Regions from separate parts of the Staphylococcus parequorum genome, predicted to be linked through region 1. Evidence: riboswitches for the same ligand, from Rfam matches in the RefSeq annotation. Region 1 holds a riboswitch; the other holds the start of a gene.

Region 1 (11,513 bases):
TAAAATTTCAAATGTTTTTGTTGAATTCGTTTTTGATAGTTTTTTAAAGTTGAGACAGAACAATTTAGAAGTTTTGCAATTTCATATTGTTTAAGTCCTGCAAATTTTAATCGTAACCATTGTTGCTCTTTATCAGTCAATAATGATAAAAATTGTTGGAAAACTAGCATACTGTCATAATCATCATTATATAAAGAAGCTTTAACTTCTTGTTCTATAGGATCAACTAGTAGTAGTGGTTGGTGTTTGCGGAAAAGGTCTATCAAATAGAAATTTAATCGTGAATATAAGAAGGTGTTTAATGAGCTGCTTTTTTGTGAATTGTAGATTTTGCTTAGCTCCCACATTTTAATTAAGAGGAGTTGAGCATATTCATCATAATTGTACTTAATATTGTACTTTTTTAATAGATAATGAATAATATGTTTGTACTTTTTATAAACTTCTTCAAAGGTCATTCATTCTCTCCATTGTCGTATATACAACATATATTTCCGGATGTTATTATTTTATTATAAGAAATAGTAATTTTCATTTGCCAAATAGGGATAATAGGTGTTAAATAGTAGTCATAAGATAGATAAATTTTAAGTTTTATAACATTAGCGCGTATTCAACTTAAAGATATAACACTTTAGAGGTATATTATTATCTTCGGACAATTATCAGGAGGTTTATATGGATTACGCATATTTAAATTTAGAACATTTTTTTGCAAGGCATGATGATTTGGATACGATTAAAGATAAATCAGATTTTGTTATGATAAACAACATGGCAAAAGAAATGATGTATCGAGATGGGGAAATAGAAGGTACGATTGATTTAAATCGTTATTTTTATAAAAATAGATCACAAGCTGCAAGCTTTATTATAATGGATTATTATAAAAGTCAAGAGTAATGAAATTAAAATTTCATTACTTTTTTTATGAATATGTAACAACGTTCATATTAAATTGTCTGTTCAAGTAATTAGTGTTAAACTTTATAATCGGATGGCTTTAAAGCTATGATACATATGACGAAGGCGTGTCCTTCCTAATTATTACCTAAGAGGTGTAAACATGACGAAGCATAAAAAAGGCTCAATTCTATCAATCATTGGTTTATTGATAGTCTTAGGTGTAGCTGCGGTTGTTGTTTTTTCAATGATCTCAGATCAAATCTTTTTTAAAGAAGTTGACGAACAAGAAAAAGTAGAAAATCTTAAAGTAACTTTGGATAAAGCATCAAAAAAACAAATTGATAATTATACTAGCCAACAAGTTTCAAGCAAAGATAATAAAACATGGAGAGATGCGTCATCTACTGAGATAAAAGCTGCGATGAACAGTAGTGAATTTATTGAAAGTGATACGCAAAAATACCAATTTTTAGAATTAGATAAGTATCAAGGTATTGATGAAAATAGAATAAAACGCATGCTCATAGATAACCCTACGTTGTTAGAGCATTCAGATGATTTTATAAAAGCAGCACAGGATAAGCACGTCAATGAAGTTTATTTAATTTCACATGCGTTACTTGAAACAGGCTCTGCTAAAAGTGAGCTTGCAAGTGGTGTAGAAATTGATGGTAAAAAATATTATAACTTCTTTGGTGTAGGTGCACTTGATGAAGATCCGATTAAAACAGGTTCAGAATATGCTAAAAAACATGGCTGGGACACACCACAAAAAGCAATTAGTGGTGGGGCTAACTTCATTCATGATCACTTTCTATCTAATGAAGATCAAAACACGCTTTATAGTATGAGATGGAATCCTAAAAATCCAGGAGAACACCAATACGCTACAGACATTAAATGGGCTGAAAGTAATGCGACTTTAATGGCTCATTTCTATGAAGATATGAAAACAGAAGGTAAATATTATAAATATTTTGTTTATAAAGATGATGAAAAGCACAAAAATTAGATAAGTATTTGAAATATTATTTCTAATACAATAGAACGAAGAATACCAATTGCTATAAAAGCAGTTGGTTTCAGACTGCCAACAAAGCCTCTGATTTTGTTGGCAGTTTTTTTGTGCATGCTTTCCGCTGGCACTGCCTTAGCCTGTAGTCTTCAGCTAGTGATTTATTAACGAGTCAGGCGTCGGCCCAAATTACTGCCAATATTTTAATATTTATAAATTAAACAGTGATGGTGTTTATTATGTTGAATCAATCAATTGATAATGGCAGAGCATCTATAAATCCTATTTTTTAATTGATATTATTCTCTTGAAGTAAGCTTTATTTATTAATTTCATAATTTATATAAAAAAAGAGTCTCCAATTTTGGAAACTCTTTTTTATTATTCTACTTTGTTTTTTTTGCTTATAAGAATGAAGAACATGAGCGCTGATATAAACACTTTTATAGTAAATTTCATATTATCACATCCTAATCTATGCCAACATATTAACATTAAATGGGTGTGAAGATACATCAATAACTACATACAGGTGTATATACTGAGCATTATTCTTTTTCAAAGTAATTGTGCTCTTTTAAAAATTCTTCTGCAACAACTGCGGGCTCTTTGCCTTCTCCATCTGCTTCATAATTTAATTTTTGCATTTGCTCCGTACTTATTTTATCGTTCAATTTATTAAGTGCTTTCTTAACTTCTGGTTGTTCTTTTAAAAGTTTATTTGGTGCTACAGCACTTGCATCATATGTTGGGAAGAACTTTTTATCATCTTCAAGTACTACTAAATCATAAGCTGCAATTCTACCATCAGTCGTATAGCCTAGTGCAACATCTAATTTTTTACTTTTCAAAGCATCGTAAACGAGTCCGATTTGCATCGGTTTAATAGAATCAAAAGCAAAGCCATAATGTGCTTGGAAAGGTGCATAACCATCGCCCCCACGTTTAATCCAAGTGGTATCTGTGCCTACATCTACTTGATCTTTTACTTTTTCTAAATCTGAAACAGTATGTAAATCATATTTTTCAGCAGTTTCTTTGGTTACCATAAAGGCAAAGGTATTTTCAAAACCATATGAATCAAAAAAGGTCTGATTAAATTTTTGCTGAAACAATTTTTTAGTTAAAGCCATCGCTTTTTTAGGGTCAGTAACGGGTTCAGACTCAAGGACACCCACTAAATCTGTCCCAGTATATCGCGTGCTCGAAATATCAGCATCGTTATTCATTAGCGCATTATGCTGGATTGTAGCTGAGCCTAAGTTATTAATGATTGAACCTTTAGTTTTACCTTTTGTATCATGTTCGATAAGATCTATGATCATATATGCCATGATTTGAGACTCACTCGTAGCCAAAGCTGAAACTTTAATCTCGTTCTTTGATTGACTTCCACCAAGTCCTGGCAATCCACAACCGGATAATAATATTGTACTTGCTATAATTAAAAATAATAAATGTTTTAAAAATTTCATTGTCTAGCTCCTTAAAATAAGTACAGAAATAATATTTTTTCAATATATTAATATTAACATATTTATCAAAATATTATAACAACGCTAAATTGTACGGTAGTTGAATACATTAGCATGTAATATAAGGTTAATCATTGCTATAATGAATATAAATAAATTTAATAAGGATGTGTACAATGCGAATAGCTATCATAGGAATGGGCACAGCGGGTGTAAGCTTGCTAAAGGAATTAGTGAAACATGATAATTTTGCAACAATGAATATAGACATGTACGATAATCCTAAAAATATGGGGCAAGGTGTACCTTTTCAAAATGACAGTGATCAATTATTAATCAATATGCCTGCGAAACAAATGTCTTTAAATTTAGATAATCAAGGTGAATTTTACGAATGGTACAAATCACAATCGATATTTAAGTTTTCTAATCCGGAGTATTTACCAAGGTTTATATTTGGTCATTATATGAAAGATTTTTTAGAAAAATATAATCAGCAATTTGAAAATGTCCAGATGATTAAAGAAGAAGTGTCAGAAGTTTTCATTGAGGCTGATGTAGGTCAAACGGATGTTAAATATTATGTTTGTACGTCGAAAGACATGTCGAATTGTCAAAAGTATGATGCTGTATTTTTAACGATTGGTACACTGTCATACCATGATCCATACCATTTGAAAGGAAAAAAAGGATATATTCACACACCATATCCAACTTATAATACGTTAGATGATGTGAAGGATACTGACAGAATTGCGATCATTGGCACAGGTTTAGCATCTTTAGATGTAATTCGTTATGTTACTGCACATCATCCTAAATTACCAATTACTATAACAAGTCGCAAAGGTCAATTGCCAAGCGTGAGAGGCGAAATGCCTGACATTGAATTTAAATACTTAACACCAGAAAATTTTAATGCAATAAAGAACGAAAATTTTGGAAACGTACCTTTAGAAAAAGCACTAACTTTATTTATGAAAGATTGTGCATATTATGATATTGCAATTGAAAAATTAGTGCACCGTAGACAAAATGACCCTGTGAAGGATTTAACATATGATTTAGAACACGCAACTGAATTAGGGGCATTCCAAAGTATACTTGAATTAGTAAAAGAGAATTTAAATTGGATTTGGAATAGTTTCAGTAGGGAAGATCAAAAACAATTTTTAAAAGATTACCAATCTATATTAAAGGATAATTCTAATCCAATGCCTCCACGCACAGCTCGATTAATTATAGATCATATCAAAAATGGGACTATTGAAATTAAAAGTGGTCTAGAGGATGTTCAATATGAAGCAAGTCAATTTTGTTTCAAATATAAAAATGAAACAGAGGCAAACCATAAATTTGATGTCGTAATCAACGCAACTGGTTCAAAAACACAACTTTCAGATCTTGATAGTGATGATCAATTGGTTTTGAATCTTGAAAATAGACAGGTTGTACAAGCGCATCCACTTGGTGGTATTCAAATTATTGCTGAAACAAATCAAATTATAAGCCCTCGTTATGGAACACTTAAACACATGTACGCATTAGGTCAATTAACAAATGGAATCAATCAGTCTCGAAATGGTGTAGCAATGATAGTTAAACAAGCAGTTAGCATAGTAAATCAGTTATTACCGAATAAGTAATTACAAAAATAAAAACATTAACTGTATGGTTTCGAGAGGTTAATCTGTTAAATGATAACTAGATTATTAAGGTTATAAAAGTCATAATAAAAATTAATTTATTTTTTCATTAATTTAAGTAAAAAGCTTTTCTTATTAGTATTTAAAGCATTTTAATAATAATAATACGTTAAAAATAAAGCCGACTTAGATAATATGAATTGTCATTCTGCCTAAAATGTAGTACGATATTGGTGTAACTTAGTAAGAGTTACTTGACTCAATCATTAATTACAATTTCATAGATATTCTTTCGGGGCAGGGTGAAATTCCCAACCGGCAGTAAACAAAGCCTGCGACCTGCATTTGATTATTCAAATGTGGCTGATCTAGTGAGATTCTAGAGCCGACAGTAAAGTCTGGATGGGAGAAAGAATGAAGTATAACAAAAACGACACTTTTTAAGTGTTTATTTGGCATACACTTATGTTTGAAAATGGATAAGTGTATTTAACTTGAAGCTAATGATGTTATATCAATATATCCCACACCTGAAATATTTTATTTCAGGTGTTTTTTTATTATTTAGAGGTGATAACGTGAGTCAATATTTAAATTATGCAATCCAATTAGCAAAAATGGTCAATGGTCAAACGGGTGTAAACCCACCTGTAGGCGCGGTAGTTGTTAAAGACGGCCGAATCGTAGGGATGGGCGCACACTTAAAAAAGGGCGATAAACATGCTGAAGTACAAGCGTTAGATATGGCACAAGATGAAGCTAAAGATGGTACCATTTTTATCTCATTAGAGCCATGTACACATTTTGGTTCAACGCCACCTTGTGTAAATAAAATTATTGATTTTGGCATAAAGAAAGTCATATATGCTGTAAAAGATACGACTTTAGCGTCTAACGGTGACGAAATATTACAACATGCAGGAGTAGAAGTTGAATTTCGTCATAATGCAGAAGCAGAACACTTGTACAAAGACTTCTTTATAAGCAAAAGTAAAGAGGTTCCTGAAGTGACAGTTAAAGTAGCTTGTAGTTTAGACGGTAAACAGGCCACTGATGAAGGTGAAAGTAAATGGATTACGAATACAGCCGTTAAGCATGATGTATTCAACTTACGTCATACGCATGATGCTGTACTTACAGGTAGAGGCACGTTAGATGCAGATAACCCTCAATATACAACACGAATTGAGGAAGGTAAGCATCCAATAAAAGTGATTTTATCGCAATCAGGCCAAATTGATTTTGAATTAGACATGTTTAAAAATGCTAATACACCTATTTGGATTTATACACAAAATAAAAACTTGAAAACAGATATTGAACATGTAGAAATTATTATTTTAACTGATTGTTCAATTGAAAATATTTTAATAGATTTATATCAAAAGGGAATTGGGAAATTGTTAGTAGAAGCGGGTCCAACCGTATCTTCAGCATTTCTACAATCTCAATATACGAATGAACTTATCTTATATTATGCCCCGAAAATTATAGGTGGTTCTGGTAATTATCAATTTTATCAAACTAAAAACATTTTTAGATTATCAGAAGTACCACAATTCGAAATTGTTAATTCCCAAATGCTTGAGCAAAACATTAAATTAGAGTTGCGAAAGAAGTGAATAATCATGTTTACCGGTATTGTTGAAGAAATAGGCACGATTAAAAAAATAACGACACAACAATCTGTAGTTAACTTAACAATTGATTGCGAGACCATCTTATCAGACATGCATATAGGAGATTCTATAAGTGTGAATGGCGCATGTTTAACTGTTGTTGATTTTAATAAGCATTCGTTTTCAGTACAAGTAATTAAAGGTACAGAAAATAAGACTTATCTAAATCATTTAAACCAATCTGCAGAAGTGAATTTAGAAAGAGCGATGAGTGGTCAAGGTCGTTTTGGAGGGCACTTTGTGCTCGGGCATGTAGATGAAGTAGCTAAGATTACACGTATACAAGCATCAGATAATTCTAAAATTGTAACAATAAAGCCTACTACTACACTTATTAAACAAATGGTGCCACAAGGATCCATAACTGTAGATGGCGTAAGTTTAACTATTTTTCAATTAAAAGATGCTGAATTCGACATTCATCTCATTCCTGAAACGCGAAGATCCACTATTTTAAATCAAAAACGTGTAGGCGATCCGGTCCATATTGAAACTGATATGTTATTCAAATATGTAGAGAGAATTGTCAGTAATAATGAATCAGGATTAAGCACCGAAAAACTTAGAGCATTTGGATTTTAGGAGGGGTAGTATGAAATTAGATAGTATAGATACAGCGCTTGCGGAGCTTAAAAAAGGTAAAAGTATTGTGGTCGTTGATGATGAAAACAGAGAGAACGAAGGCGACCTAGTAGCTGTGACAGAATGGATGCAAGATAATACCGTTAATTTCATGGCGAAATATGGTAGAGGACTCATCTGTGCACCAATTAGCAAAGATATAGCCAGAAAATTAGAACTCAATCCAATGGTGAGTCATAACTCTGATGTTTATGGTACAGAGTTTACTGTGAGTGTCGATCATATTAATACGACGACAGGTATTAGTGCTGGAGAAAGAACAATGACAGCAAAAGCGTTGATAGAAGAAAATGCAACAGCTAGTGATTTTAATAAACCAGGTCACTTATTTCCGTTAATTGCACAAGATAATGGTGTGTTAGAAAGACGTGGTCATACAGAAGCATCTGTAGATTTAGCAAAACTAACAGGAGCAAAGCCAGCAGCATTAATTTGTGAAATTATGAATGAAGATGGTTCAATGGCTAAAGGTGAAGAATTAGAAGCATTTAAGGAAAAGCATGAGCTTGTAATGATTTCTATTGAAGATTTAGAAACATATAGAAAATCACTCACATCTAAGTTAGAAGCAAAAGCAAAAGTAAAAATGCCTACTAAACATGGTAAGTTTGATATGTATGGTTTTACTTCACAGACGAGTGACGAAGAACTTGTGGCGATTGTAAGTGGAGACATAAAGAAAACTGAGAATGTGCGTATTCATTCTTCTTGTCTGACAGGAGATATTTTTCATAGTCAAAGATGTGATTGTGGAGAACAACTTGAAGCTTCTATGAAATATATAAGTGAACATGGTGGCATTATTTTATATTTACCTCAAGAAGGTAGAGGTATTGGTTTAATTAATAAGTTAAAAGCATATGAACTTATTGAACAAGGTTATGATACTGTGACAGCTAATATTGCTTTAGGTTTCGACGAAGATTTGAGAGATTATAAAGACGCCGCAAAAATTTTAAAGTATTTTGGTATTGAAAGCGTGAATTTGTTAAGCAATAATCCCAAAAAATTCGAAAGTCTAGAAACTTATGGTGTAAATATTGCGAAAAGAATTGAGCTAGTAGTTCCAACAAATAAATTTAATCAAGATTATATGGATACAAAAAAAGAAAAAATGGGTCATTTAATATAGGAGGGCAATAAGATGAATTTTGAAGGTAAATTAATAGGTTCAGATTTAAAAGTAGCAATTGTGGTAAGTAGGTTTAATGATTTTATTACAAATCGTTTATTGGACGGGGCTAAAGATACTTTAGTGCGACATGAAGTACCGAAAGAAAACATTGATGTAGCATATGTACCAGGTGCATTTGAAATTCCATTAGTAGCTAAAAAATTAGCTCAAAAAGGTGAATATGATGCTGTAATCACTTTAGGTTGTGTAATAAGAGGATCTACTTCTCATTATGATTATGTTTGTAATGAAGTGGCGAAAGGTGTTTCTAAGGCAAATGATATTGCTGATACACCAGTTATCTTCGGTGTTGTGACAACTGAAAATATTGAACAAGCAATAGAACGTGCCGGCACAAAAGCAGGTAATAAAGGTGCAGATGCAGCAATTAGTGCAATAGAAATGGCTAATTTATTAAAAGAAATATAATAGAACCAGACTGAAGCACTAACTTTTTTATAAAGGCTATAGGTGTTTCTACTAAAATAAAAAGAATTGGACTTAACGAAATCGTTATTGTCCAATTCTTTTTTGTTAAAGATTATTTTTTTAAAAGACGATATACTAAAGCACTAGCTGCTCCAAAGGCTGCAACTACACCTGTAACGATACCCGCTTTTTTCATTACTTCGGGTTTCATTAACTCTTTAAACATTAAATTTAAATTTTGAGGTCGTTCAGCTAGTCGTCTCATAAAGTAACTAAACCAATCATCCCCATATGGTACATAAATACAGAAATTGTTACCTTCACCAGCTATTTTCTCTGCTAAATCAGTACGGAAACCATATAACATTTGAAATTCGTACTGATTTTTTTCAATATTATTATCTTTGATAAATTGTTTTATATGTGTAATAACTTTATCATCATGAGTGGCAATTGAAGTTACATTTTTAGCGTTTAATAGTCTTTTTTCAATTAAACGTATGTAATTTTCGTCAATGTCTTCTTTAGTTTGATAAGCTATTGTATCAATTTCTTTATATGCGCCTTTAACCATGCGCAATCGTAATTCCGGATATTTTTCTACAAGTGTATCAGCTTCATATAAATAACCTTGAATTACGGTACCTACATTTTTGAATTCACCTTTTAAACGGTCTAACACTTGCGTGATGTCAAATAAACTATCATACTTTTCAGTATCGATATTAATATGCATATTATTAAACTCATTCGCTTTTAATAATATTTCACGTAGATTGCGATAAGCAAGATCTAAATCAAATTCAGAGCCTAACTGGCTTAATTTAATAGACATGTGACCATCTAAGCTATGATTATAAATAGCATACATCACTTCTAATATTTGATCTTTTGATTGAATTGCTTCACCTTCAGTTACAACAAATTCTCCAAGGCAATCTACAGTAACTGTAATTCCCTTGCTGTTTAGACGTTCAATTGTGTTTAATAAGGCTTCGATTGTATTGCCGGCAACCACTTTATTAGCACCGAGCATTGGACCGATTTCCTTAGCACTCTTATTTAAAAAAGGGTTGTTAGATAACCCGATAAAAAAATTTTTCACAATTGGCATATTAATTCCTCCCATTCTGCTTACAGCTGATCTTTCAATATAAGTGTAGCATGAATCTAAAGGGAATGAAATCGTTTACAATAGAATATATTACACTTTATTTTATTAAATACACTTATGATAAAGTGTTGATTATAAGATGCTTTTAATTTTTAAAACAAATTGAGTTTTTCGCGTCTATGGTTATCTTTAAAATGGAAAAAGTACATCGTATTTTGATACAATAAATATAATGAAATTTAACGAGAAGGGGAAGTATGTATTATGTGGAAATGGGAAACCGAAAAGGAAGCTAAAGGTGTCGTTGTAATTGCACATAACATGCTTGAACATACGGGAAGATACGCATATGTAATTACGATGCTTCGCCGAAATGGATATCATGTTATTATGGGCGATTTACCTGGACAAGGGCAAACGTCACGTTCTAACAAAGGTCAAATTGACAGTTTTGATGTATATCATGAGCATATTCTAGAGTGGATTAGAATAGCGAATGAGTATAAAATACCTACTTACGTGTTAGGTGTCGGTTTAGGTGGTTTAATTACACTTAATTTACTTGAAAAAGTAGAAGTACCAATTGAAGGTTTGATGCTTTTATCTCCACTTTTAGAATTTAAAAAGAGTAATAAATCTCGTAAAGACAAAATAATTTCAAATATAGGTAAAGTAGCTAAAGATACAAGATTTAAAGTAGGGATTACAGTTGAAGACTTAACACGAAACGAAGAAGTAATTGAAGAAACAAAAAATGACCAGTTGATGTTGCAAAAAGTAACTTATCATTGGTATAAACAAATCATAGAAATTATGAAAGAAACGGTAACACATTTAACTGATATTAAACCATTACCACTATTGTTAATGTATGGTCTAGAAGATCAAGTTGCAGATGTATCAACAATGGAATTAATTAAAGACAAAGTCACAACCGAAGAATTATATTTCAAAGCATGGGAAGGACTTTATCATGAGGTACATAATGAACCTGAAAGAGATGAAGTAATGAGATATATTTTGGCATTTTTAAATAATAGTGCTAGCAATAATGGCTTTATCGTTCATGATGAACATGAAGTATCTTAATTAAAAGAACCCTTATACTAAAATAGAGTAAGAAAAGCATCGGAAAACTTTAAATGTTATCTGATGCTTTTTTTTATAAAATTATCAGAAGTATGGTGTATGTAAATCTATTAGAAAGATTAACAAAATAATATTGTGAAAAAAATAACAAAGTTATTGAAAAACTTATGAAATACTGTTATATTTATATTGTGAAATAAATCACAAACATTAACTAAATGATTGAATACGTGAGGAGCGTCATATAATGAAACAAATTAAAAATAATAAAGTAGTTTTAATAGGTGATGGGGCAGTAGGTTCAAGTTATGCTTTTGCGTTAGTAGCTCAAGGTGTTGCTGATG
Region 2 (11,513 bases), 290 kb from region 1:
AAAATAGTGTTCAATTTCACCATAAACCATACGAACATTTAGTTTTAAATGATATTAACCATGATTTAAATATTCCTTTAGTAAAAGCTTATATGGGAATGAATAGTGATGTATTAAACTTTTATAGTAAGCATCAAGTTGATGGCATCATTATCGAAGGCCTAGGCCAAGGCAATTTGCCACCTACATGTTTAGAGGGTCTAGATAAGTGTTTGGATAAAGCAATACCTGTTGTACTTGTCTCACGATCGTTCAATGGTATTGTTGGCCCAATTTATGGCTATGAAGGTGGCGGTGCTACCTTAGCTGAAAAAGGCGTTGTTTTTTCAAACGGATTAAATGGACCTAAAGCAAGACTTAAACTTTTAGTAGGTTTGAGTAATCAATTAAATGCTAATCAGTTAAAAAAATATTTCGAATCACAGTTATAATGATTTAAAAAAACTGAGGCTGGGACATATCACATGTCTCAGCCTCAGTTTTTTATATTGGCAGTGGCTGACGTAATTGAAAATATGCTTATATCAAGCTTGCATTCCATTTTATAGTCAGCCTTGCCGGGATGGAACGACGAAATCTCATTAGAAAAATTTCTGTCTCATACCCTAGTTTATTATATTATTATGATTCAAGTGGTGTTTGTTTTTTAGATAATATACTTTGAGTGATAATACCGCCGTGGTATTTGCCGTTTTCAATAAAAATTGTATTTGCATCATTGCCTGCCGCAATGACACCAGCGATATAGCAGTTTTCGACATTTGTTTCATAAGTTTCTCTGTTATAAACTGGCGCAGTACCAAACTCATTACTATTGATATCTATACCAATTGATTGTAGGAAATCATAGTCTGGATGATAACCAATCATAGCGAAGACATAATCATTAGGAATTTCAATTGTTTGATTTCCTTGCTCATAAAATACACTATCTTCTGTTATTTTAGTAACATTTGAGTTAAATGCCATGTTAATTTTTTCATGGCGTACTAGAGATTCGAAATTCGGTAGAATCCATGGTTTAATTGCCTTTGGATAATCTTCTCCACGATAAATAACTGTTACGTTAGCCCCAGCTTTTTCTAACTCTAAAGCTGCATCTACAGCTGAGTTTTTACCTCCGACAATTACAACATTTTGGTCAAAGTAAGGATGTGCTTCTTTAAAATAATGCATTACTTTCGGAAGCTCAGCTCCATCTACTTCAAGATGATTATGATGACCATAATAGCCAGTTGCTACAGTAAGGAATCTACATTGGTAGACATCTTTAGTTGTTGTAATCGTAAAACGGTTATTAATTTTTTTCACTGTGAGGACTTCTTCGAAAGCATTAACTCGCAATTGATGATGCTTAACCACTGCTCTGTAATATACTAGAGCTTGATTTCTATGTGGTTTGCTTTCTTCAACAATAAATGGAATATCCCCAATACTTAATTTATCACTTGATGAAAAGAAAGTTTGATGTGTAGGATAATTATAGATTGCATCTACAACATTTCCTTTTTCAATAACTAAAGTATCAATACCTTTTTTCTTTTGTTCAATAGCAGCACTTAATCCGCAAGGACCGCCACCAATAATTATACTTTCAACTGTTTGCATAGTTTATTTGTCCTCCTTATACCACCAATATATTATACCAGTAGTTTAGAAAAAACCAAATGATAGAAATCGAATATTTTTGCACAAATGATATTGACGCTTTATTAAACTTAAAAAATTAATGAAAAAACGACAAAACTCACTAATTTAAGGAGTTTGGTCGTTTAATTGGTTTTTACTTATAAGGTGATGAACTATTGTGGAATAACAAGGCGTTGTCCATTATGGATTTCATTTCCTTGTAGATTATTTGCTTGTCTGATTTTTTCAACGTTTTCAGGAGAACCACTACCATAATATTGAATAGCAATTCTATATAGGTTTTGACCATTGACTACATGTGATTGTTGGCCAGAGTTACTATTTGCTTGTTCGCTATCTTGGTTGTTAGTTGCTTGTGATTGATCTGAAGATGAATTGCTTTGAGCGTTAGATTGATCACTTTGTTGATCTTGACCGCTCTGACTGTTTTGGTCGCTTTGACCTTGACTGTCTTGCGTATTATTTGTTGCATCTTGTGAACCATTGCTAGCTGAATCAGAATTTGCATCGTTACTTGATTGATCAGAATTTGCATCACTGTTTGCTTGGTCAGTGTTTTCGCTATCAGAATTGGCAGAATCTGAACCGCTATTGCTGTCTTCTGAGTTTGCAGATGAGTTATCTTTGTCTTCATCTTTATTGGCTTTATCATCTTCTGATTTTTTATCTTCATCTTTTTCTTTTTCAGAATCAGACTTACTATCTTTATTATCAGCTACTTTTTTGTCATCGCTATTTTTGTCACCATCGTCATCGCCAGTTAAAGCCATGCCACCGAAAATAGCAATTGCAGCTAATATTAATATCGCAGCTAATATTGGTAATAATTTACCTAATAAACCGCCTTTTTTCTTTTTCTTATTATCGTCATCATTGTTATCACCATTATTACCATTGCCGCCATTACCATTACCGCCGTTGCCATTGCCGCCAGCTTTAGAATGTGCCGCTGCGGCAGCACCTGTTCCGGCAGCAGCAGCGCCACCAGCTACAGCAGCACCTTTTTTCTTAGAACCATTTTTTTCTTTGTTCTTTTCATCTTTATCTTGTGCTTCGTTTTCGCTGTGATTATCTTTATTGTCTTTGTTGCCTTTGTGCTTGCCAGCAGCATAAGCACCTGCACCAGTTGCAGCGGCACCTCCAGCTACAGCAGCGCCTTTTTTCTTAGAGTTATCTTTATCTTGCTCTTTTTTATCTTGATCTTCTATATCTTTTTCATTTTTATTCTGCTCGGTTGCTTTATTGTTATTATCTTGGTTGTTATCTTGCTTATGTTCATCTTTGTTATCACTATGCTTGCCAGCAGCATAAGCACCTGCACCAGTTGCGGCAGCGGCGCCTCCAGCTACAGCAGCACCTTTTTTCTTAGAACTATTATTATCATTTTCTGAATGCGAAGCATCATCTGATTTGTCTGCTTGTTCGTTATCAGAGTTGTTGATATTTTGTTCATTATCATTTAAGTCATTTTCTGAATCTTTATTATCATTGTGCTTTCCAGCAGCATAAGCACCTGCACCAGTTGCAGCAGTGCCACCAGCTACAGCAGCACCTTTCTTATTAGATTCATTATCTTTTTGTGATTCAATATTTTCATTGGAATCATTTTGGTTTTCTTTTGTATTTTGATTGTTTGTAGATCCAGGGTTTAAATCATTATTCTTCGAAGGATCTTTTGTTGAGTTATTATTATCTTGTGGTGATTGATTTTCGCCTTGAACTTCATCATTGTCATGTTCAGGCTGATTATCTGAATTTTGATTTGTAGCTGTGTCACGTCTGCGCTGTCTTCTTTGAGCGTTTCTAGGAGGGAATTGTTCGTCTGTCTTATCAGAAACTTCCTCTTTTACGTTGTCAACTGAACCGTTAACGGAATCCTTTGCATTGTCTTGATGTTCTTTTGGATCAATGGATTGACGATTTTTTTCAAAATCATCTTTAAAATTGTTGTTAGACAAATTCATCATCCTTCCTCGTTTTAATTTAAGTATATACTGTTATACCCTAAAAATAAGTAAATATGTATAACTTTTTATGCAAAAAATCACTATTAAACTAGTATATATGTAGTATTATAGCTTGTTTGAAAAAGTGAAGTAAAGTATTTGTCTATTATTTAAACAAATTTTGTATTTTTTCATTAAAATCCATTTTTCTTTTTACTTTTTTTCTATTAATTAAATTAATTACATTTAAATCAGAATCATTATCACAGCATTGATCAGGTCTTTTACTTAACGTTTCACCAAAGAATTCCATCATATAAGTGCGTCGACATTGGTCTAGGTTTTTGTATCCTAGCATACGTATATAACCTTGGCGTTTTCGTTGATAGGTCCTGTCAAATATCGTACGCAACTCAGTAAATGAGTAATAGCTATTTAATATTTCTAATATTTCAAATTTATCCGGAGTTACAAAGGCACCTACTTCAAAGGCATCTACATCCTCAGTGGTCATCATATCCGTAAATAATAGTGTTTCTAGTAAAAAACTATCGTCAGGTTGAAATAAACTAATTGCTTGACTGTCAGCCCCATCACGACCAGCACGACCAATTTCTTGCATGTAGTTTGATGGACTTGTTGATAAATGGTAATGAAAAATAGAACGTATATCTTTTTTATTAATGCCCATACCAAATGCACTAGTTGCCACGATGATAGGTATTTCATTATTTAAAAATTGATGCTGAACTGTGTGCCGTTCTTGATAAGATAAATCTCCATGATAAATACCTGTTAAAAATCCATAGTTATATATTTCTTTTGCTAAGGTTAGGCACACTTTTTTGGAAGAAACATATATAATTGTAGGTCCTGAATTTTCTAATGCTGGAAGTAACCATTTTAATTTAGCTTCATCGTCTGCGAAATTTTTATGTGTTAAAGAAATATTGTCTCTATTCATACTCGTTTTAATGACATGAAAAGATTTTTTAAACATATCATTTAAATCATAAGTTAAATAATTCGGTGCTGTTGCAGTCAGAGCAAGCACGGTTGCTGTCGGAAAACGTGCGATAATTTTACCTATAAGTGCATAGTGTGGTCTGAAATCATATCCCCATTCAGATAAGCAATGTGCTTCATCTAATACGACCATGCCGATATTCAAATTTTTAATGAGTTTGAAATTTTGCGGTTGGAGTATAAATTCTGGACTTAAATAGATAAATCGACTTTTTGTTAGTGATTCAATGTTTCTTTTTCTCTCATTTTCATCCATGCCTGAATGAATACAACAGACATGATGTTCACCATGTAATTTGAGTTGCATGACTTGATCATCCATCAAAGAAATGAGTGGTGAAATGATGAGAGTCGGTTGTTGACGTATGTATGTTGGTAATTGATAACAAAGACTTTTACCACTTCCTGTAGGTAAAATACCTAATGTATCTTCATTGTTCAATACACTTTCTATAATCTCTTGTTGACCAGGTTTAAAAGTCTCAAACCCGAACCACTTTTTTAGCTCATGTTGTAACATTGATTTCACCTCTCTCAATTCCAACGATAATCAATTTCAATTCAAAATAGCTGAGGTCAGAAAATATTTCTTTATAATTGCGTAGCCTCTCGCTACGATGTGAAATGTAATAAGTCATGAAATCAGTATAAGTTGAATGTGTTAAATAATCTTCATAATTCGATATGTAGCCTTTTATAAATAGCTCTAAAATATGATCATCTATCGTATTAGGTTTAACATTTTGTTGTGCAGCCAATTGTTCGAAGTTTAATCCATTTTGTAAACCTACGTAAGTTTGCTCTGTTTTATTTAATAATGATGGTAGCACAATCAGTTTATTTAACAGTGGATAGTTAGATTCGTGCTCAATCTCGTACATTAATGTGACTAAATCTGTAAATTCTAATTCAAATAAGTGTTCTTGTGGTATGTCTTCTATTAAACTAATTTGTTGTCGTGTATACATACTTTCTTCAAAACCTTGTAGGTAATAGTGAATATATATTGTGTTGTTTTTATTCAACATAGATTGGAATAATGTCGTAAGTTCTGCAATGAATTGGTCCTGTAATTGATTGCTTATAATTTCTTTATATACAAATTTAACTTGTTGGTGTACAGTACTATGTTGAGTAATAGGTACGAATTGATAGACCTTATGTTTAGTATTAGATAGGGTCTGAGTTAATAATTGTATGGCTTTAAATGTGTTAGTTAAACTATCAAACGTATGTCTCGGATGATTAGCGATATTTTGATAGCTATTATCTTGAGCATTAAATTGATTGAAATATCGCTCGAACGACTGATATTTCAAGTTAGGCATGCTGTGATATAATGACAAGAGTTGTTGACTACAGGCATCAAAAAAGGTTTGATGTGACTTTTTCCCTGTGATAATATTAAATATACTTTTTTCAGTTTTGTAATTGTGTGCATGTGTTTGTGCAAATTGGATTATATTATACATGTTTACTCCCTCATTCTATAAAACGAAAACATTTGAAAAATCTTAAAACAGTGACTACAATAATAATTGTGCTATTAGTGTAGCATTTTTGTCAAAGGAGGCGAAGAAATTGGCTAAATATACAATTGTTGATATGGATACATGCATTGCATGTGGTGCTTGTGGTGCCGCTGCCCCTGATATATATGACTATGATGATGAAGGTATTGCTTATGTGATACTAGATGACAACAAAGGTACAGCAGAGGTGCCGGAAGAATTATATGAGGATATGGAAGATGCGTTAGATGGTTGTCCTACTGATTCAATTAAAATTGAAGAAGAATCATTTGATGGAGATGCGTTAAAGTTTGAATAAAAGCAAGTTTAGTACCATAAAAGTAAGTATGCGATTTATACTTAATAATATATAATAAGCGTTTGTCTAAATATAGTGATTACTAACTATATTTACTAATGGCTACGTTTAAGGTTAGCGTGTTCACATTGCATGGAGCATGCTAATTTTTATGTCTAAAATGATTTTAAATTATGAATAGTTGATTTAATATATAAAAACAGGGCGATTTCTGTATTACTTTAATAGAAATCGCCCTGTTTTTATATTTATTTTGGTAATACATTTTTTAAACGTTTAAATAAAAGAATGAACACTATAGAAATAATAGCGCCTTTAATAATGTTGAATGGAATAACACCAGATACAATGACAATCTTAACGTTTTCTACAACATTAGATAAATTCATAATCATGCCATATAAAGGTAACAACACAAAGTAGTTCAAGATACTTAGAATAATTGTCATTACAATAGTTGCTACAGTAAAACCTATAATCTGTGATTTAAGGTTATATTTGTTTTTAGTAACATAATAAGCTGTTAGTAAAAAACTGGATGCTGCTAAAAAGTTAGCAACTGGACCTACTGGATCTCCAAGATTAAATAAAAAGTTTAATAAATTTTTTATAAATTCTACAATGATACCAGCGAGCGGTCCGAGTGTGAATGTAGCTAATAATGCGGGCACATCACTAAAGTCTAAAGTTAAATAAGGCGGTAAAAATGGTATTGGAAATTTTATAAACATCAATATAAAAGAAACCGCACTTAACATACTTATCGTAATAAGTCGTTTTGTTTGTTGTTGCATATTAAATTATCTCCTTCCATTCATCTTTCATCGAATAGGAGGATTTAACAGCACAACAAATAACCCTCCATCTTCTCCCATCCAGACTTTACTGTCGGCTCTAGATTTTCACTAGATCAGCCATTTATTTAAATGAAAATAAATGGGTCGCAGGCTTTAATTACTGCCGGTTGGGAATTACACCCTACCCCGAAGATGAATATCTTAAATTTTTATAAATATATCATAGCTTATTACTCAGGTAAAAACAATACTATTGCTCTAAATATGCTAAAAAGGGAGTAAAAGCGACTAAATTAAAGAAAACCTACACTTTTTAGTGAGTCTGCAAGCATAATTGATAATAAAGACCGGCGAAATAACAATAATGATTTCGCCGGTCTTTATATTAATGTTTGATTAGTTTAATTGAAGCAGTAACCACTCAACTATTTTCTATAACATCTCATTATTAGTTAACTTTGGTAATTTGACAATAAATGTTGTTCCTTTACCTAGTTTACTTTTAACGTCAATACTGCCACCATGTTCATCTATAATCATTCGACATATAAATAAACCTAGACCTGTACCTTGTTTACCACGTTTACGCGAGGAATCAACTTTATAAAAACGTTCAAACACTTGTTGTAGATGCTCTGGCGCAATACCAGAGCCCGTGTCTGTAATATATAATATGTTTTCTGTCTCTGTTTCCCCATAACTGATAGTGATGGCATCTCCTGCTTCGGTATACCTTGTTGCATTGTCTATCAAATTAGTTAAGACTTGTTCAATTCGATCTAAATCATAATACCACAGCTGTTCGTGCGTATTTGGATTTAAATTGATGCTTAAACCTAAACTCTCTGCATGACTTTGATATTTTTGTTGCATTTTATTTAGCAATGTATCAATTGGCTGAACAGATTTTTCTACCGTTAGCCCCTCAGCATCCATACGTGCAACACTGAGAAGCTCATTTACAAGTCGATTTAAGCGTTTAGTTTCATCTAGTACAATAGATAGTGATTCATGTATTTCATCGGGCTCTGTGACGATGCCGTCCACTATAGACTCAGTATAGCCTTGTAGTAATGAAATAGGCGTACGTAATTCATGTGAAACATTAGCAATAAAATCTTTTTTCATTTGGTCTATGTTATGTTCGTTTGTCATATCACGAATAATAGCTACGATACCACTACGACCATCTGGTTGAATTTGATCAATATAACTCGTTATTATTACTAAATAACGCGTATTTATTTCATATTCTTCAAATTGTGTTTGCTTGTTTTTGAAAGTACGTTCATTTTGTTTATCAAGCTTTTTGAGTTCATGATCACCAAGTATTTGAAGTGTGTTTTGAGCCATTTTATTAGAAATTATAATTTCTTTTTTATCATTGTATCCCAATACACCTTCAATCATAGAATTGATTAAACTATCACGAATATTTTTTGAAGATGACAAGGCATCTATATGTTGTTGAATTTCAGAACTCATCGTATTAAACGTACGAGATAATTCACCAATTTCATCGCGCGTATTTACAGGTACGACTTGAGCATAATCTCCTTTAGAAACTTTCAAGGCCTGTGTCCGTAAATTTCGTAACGGTTTTGTTATACGAGATGATAAGAAAAAGGCAAAAACGGTTGTAATTGCTAAGAAGATAATAGCGATAATTAAAATAATAACTGTAATTACGTTATTGGTTTCTTCAATCGTTTTTAAATCTTGATAGATAAATACGCCACTGTAGTTATTATTTCGATTATTATCTTGCTCAGTCAAGTTTTTAGCAGGATAACCAATTAACACATAAGTCCGCTGTTGCCCATTGATTTTGACAGTAACGTGTTCTGAAATTTGTTTTCCTTTATCAAACACTTGGTTATAATCTTTATTGTTTTTAATTTCTTTAAACATCTTGTCTTTAATTTTATCTTTATGTTGGCTCACCATATGCTTATCATTCATAATAATAAGCCCATCTGGGTTTTCTATCAATTTACGACTGTATTCAATAGCTGTAGTTTTATCATCTGCACTTTCCACCAATTGACTGATACGCTGTGCATCTTTGAGTAATGAATCTTCGGTTTCTTGCGTAAAATAGGACTGAATAAATGTTATGAGTGCAGCACTTAGTAAAATTAAAACTGTCGTTACTATTAAAATAATAGTTAACCACAGTTTTATTACTACATTATTTAGCCGATTCATCATTGGACTTAACCTCGAATTTATAACCAACACCCCAAACAGTTTGAATCATTTGAGCTGCTGCATCAGATACTCGATTTAACTTTTCTCTTAAACGTTTAACGTGAGTATCTACAGTACGCAAGTCGCCGTAGAATTCATAATGCCATACTTCTTTTAGAAGCTGTTCTCGATCAAAGACTTTGTTAGGTGTTTTAGCTAGAAATATTAACAACTCATATTCTTTTGGTGTTAAATTAACTTGGTTATTATCTGCTAATACTCTGTGTGCATCGTTGTCAATGACAAGGTGGTCAAATTCAATTAAATCACGCGCATGAGGTTCACTTTGTTCTGTATGCGCTACTTGTGTACGTCTTAACAACGCTTTGACGCGCAATACCACTTCACGAGGAGAAAATGGTTTCACGATATAATCGTCTGCACCAGATTCGAATCCTTCTACCCTATTTGTTTCTTCACCTTTAGCAGTCAACATAATAATTGGTGTTTCTTTGTGTTCTCTGAGACGTGAAGCAACAGTGATACCATCCATTTCTGGAAGCATAAGGTCTAATAAAATACATGAATAATCATGTTCCATCGCCATTTTATACGCTTCATTACCATCACTTGCTTCATGTATCTCAAAAGATTCTCTTTCAAGGTATAATTTTAATAATCTTCTGATTCGATCTTCATCATCTACGATAAGTATTTCATTTGACATACATATGTACCTCCCACACTGCTAACTTTCAATTTAATCACATTATATCATACGTTTAATAGGAAAAGTGATTACGAAGAAAAAGATTGTGAAACTTTTCTCATGATTTAAATTAAACTAAACGTAATAACAATTATTTACCATGTTCTGCAAGTTGACGCATCACTTTTACTTCATGAGGTGTTAAGACTCTGCCTTCACCTGCATTAAGCCCTTTTAGGTTAAGTGGACCAACTTCAATGCGTTGTAATTTTGTAACTTCGTGACCAAAATGTTCAAACATGCGACGGACTTGTCTATTGCGTCCTTCTGTAATTGTAATTTCAACAAGTGTTGAATTTTTATCTTTATCTTGATTCTTTACTTTTACAGTAGCTGGTTGTGTATGGCCATCTTCTAGTTCAACACCATGTTCTAAAGCTTTAACTTCTTCACGCATTAAATAGCCTTTTAATTTAACAACATATTTTTTCTTAATTTTATAACTCGGATGTGTCATTAAATTAGTGAATTCGCCGTCGTTAGTTAATAAAAGTAAACCTGAAGTATCATAATCTAAACGACCCACTGGATAAATTCTTGTTTTAATTTGTTTAAAGTAATCTGTAACCACTTTTCTACCTCTATCGTCCGATACACTAGTGATAACTTGTGCTGGTTTATAAAATAAAATATATAGTTTATCTTGTTGTTCTAATTTAATGCCCTCAACTTCAATTGTATCCGACGGTTTAACTTTCGTACCTAACTCTGTTACTACTGAGCCATTAACTAAGACTTTGCCTTCTGTGATTAATGTTTCTGCTTTTCTACGTGACGTGTGACCACTGTTTGCAATACGTTTTTGTAATCTTTCTGTCTCTTTATTCATTATTTTCTCCTTTTTGATTTACTAAGTTACTGAAGAAAGCTTCTATTTCTTCATCTTCCTCATCAGTTGTTGGTAAATCATCTAAATGTTCAATGCCAAATACGTTTAAAAATAGTTCTGTGGTATAGAGTTGTTGGCTTCTGGAATCCGCTTCGTCTTTAGCTTCTATTAGCCCTCGAGCAATTAAAGTTTTAACAGCGCCGTCAGAATTTATACCTCTTATCATCTCAATGTCGCTTCGTGATAAAGGTTGATTGTAGGCAATAATAGACAATGATTCCATTGCTGCTTGCGATAATTTCATTTTTGATTTTTGTTCTATTAATTTTTCAATATAATTTGCTGCATCTTTTTTTGTAGTAAGTACATAAGTTTGACCAAAATGTTGAATTTCTAAGCCATCTGATATGTATTCAGAAACGAGTAGTGACAATTGTGTTTGGTCAATGTCTAAAATTTCAAGTAATTGTTTTTCA

Evidence for each region. Region 1 has a riboswitch for FMN ahead of ribD (bifunctional diaminohydroxyphosphoribosylaminopyrimidine deaminase/5-amino-6-(5-phosphoribosylamino)uracil reductase RibD). Riboswitches for the same ligand answer to the same signal wherever they lie in the genome.
Region 2: it holds a riboswitch for FMN, as region 1 does, so the genes downstream of both, AAA453_RS08410 (ECF transporter S component) here and ribD (bifunctional diaminohydroxyphosphoribosylaminopyrimidine deaminase/5-amino-6-(5-phosphoribosylamino)uracil reductase RibD) in region 1, are expected to answer to the same signal.

What each region holds. Positions count from the first base shown of each region.
Region 1 covers NZ_CP150682.1:1,438,583-1,450,095, forward strand. The annotation lists gene AAA453_RS07020 (sigma-70 family RNA polymerase sigma factor) at 1-458, opposite strand, end outside; gene AAA453_RS07025 (hypothetical protein) at 679-903, shown strand; gene AAA453_RS07030 (N-acetylglucosaminidase) at 1,067-1,918, shown strand; gene AAA453_RS07035 (osmoprotectant ABC transporter substrate-binding protein) at 2,470-3,396, opposite strand; gene AAA453_RS07040 (FAD/NAD(P)-binding protein) at 3,573-5,042, shown strand; FMN riboswitch at 5,327-5,460, shown strand; gene ribD (bifunctional diaminohydroxyphosphoribosylaminopyrimidine deaminase/5-amino-6-(5-phosphoribosylamino)uracil reductase RibD) at 5,621-6,664, shown strand; gene ribE (riboflavin synthase) at 6,671-7,303, shown strand; gene AAA453_RS07055 (bifunctional 3,4-dihydroxy-2-butanone-4-phosphate synthase/GTP cyclohydrolase II) at 7,314-8,495, shown strand; gene ribH (6,7-dimethyl-8-ribityllumazine synthase) at 8,508-8,966, shown strand; gene AAA453_RS07065 (proline dehydrogenase family protein) at 9,079-10,080, opposite strand; gene AAA453_RS07070 (alpha/beta fold hydrolase) at 10,345-11,169, shown strand; gene AAA453_RS07075 (L-lactate dehydrogenase) at 11,417-11,513, shown strand, end outside.
Region 2 covers NZ_CP150682.1:1,726,812-1,738,324, reverse strand. The annotation lists gene AAA453_RS08440 (asparaginase) at 1-431, shown strand, start outside; gene ypdA (bacillithiol disulfide reductase YpdA) at 622-1,608, opposite strand; gene ebpS (elastin-binding protein EbpS) at 1,803-3,614, opposite strand; gene AAA453_RS08425 (RecQ family ATP-dependent DNA helicase) at 3,763-5,142, opposite strand; gene AAA453_RS08420 (helix-turn-helix domain-containing protein) at 5,129-6,094, opposite strand; gene AAA453_RS08415 (ferredoxin) at 6,204-6,452, shown strand; gene AAA453_RS08410 (ECF transporter S component) at 6,701-7,246, opposite strand; FMN riboswitch at 7,312-7,447, opposite strand; gene AAA453_RS08405 (ATP-binding protein) at 7,682-9,457, opposite strand; gene AAA453_RS08400 (response regulator transcription factor) at 9,441-10,166, opposite strand; gene AAA453_RS08395 (pseudouridine synthase) at 10,300-11,037, opposite strand; gene scpB (SMC-Scp complex subunit ScpB) at 11,030-11,513, opposite strand, start outside.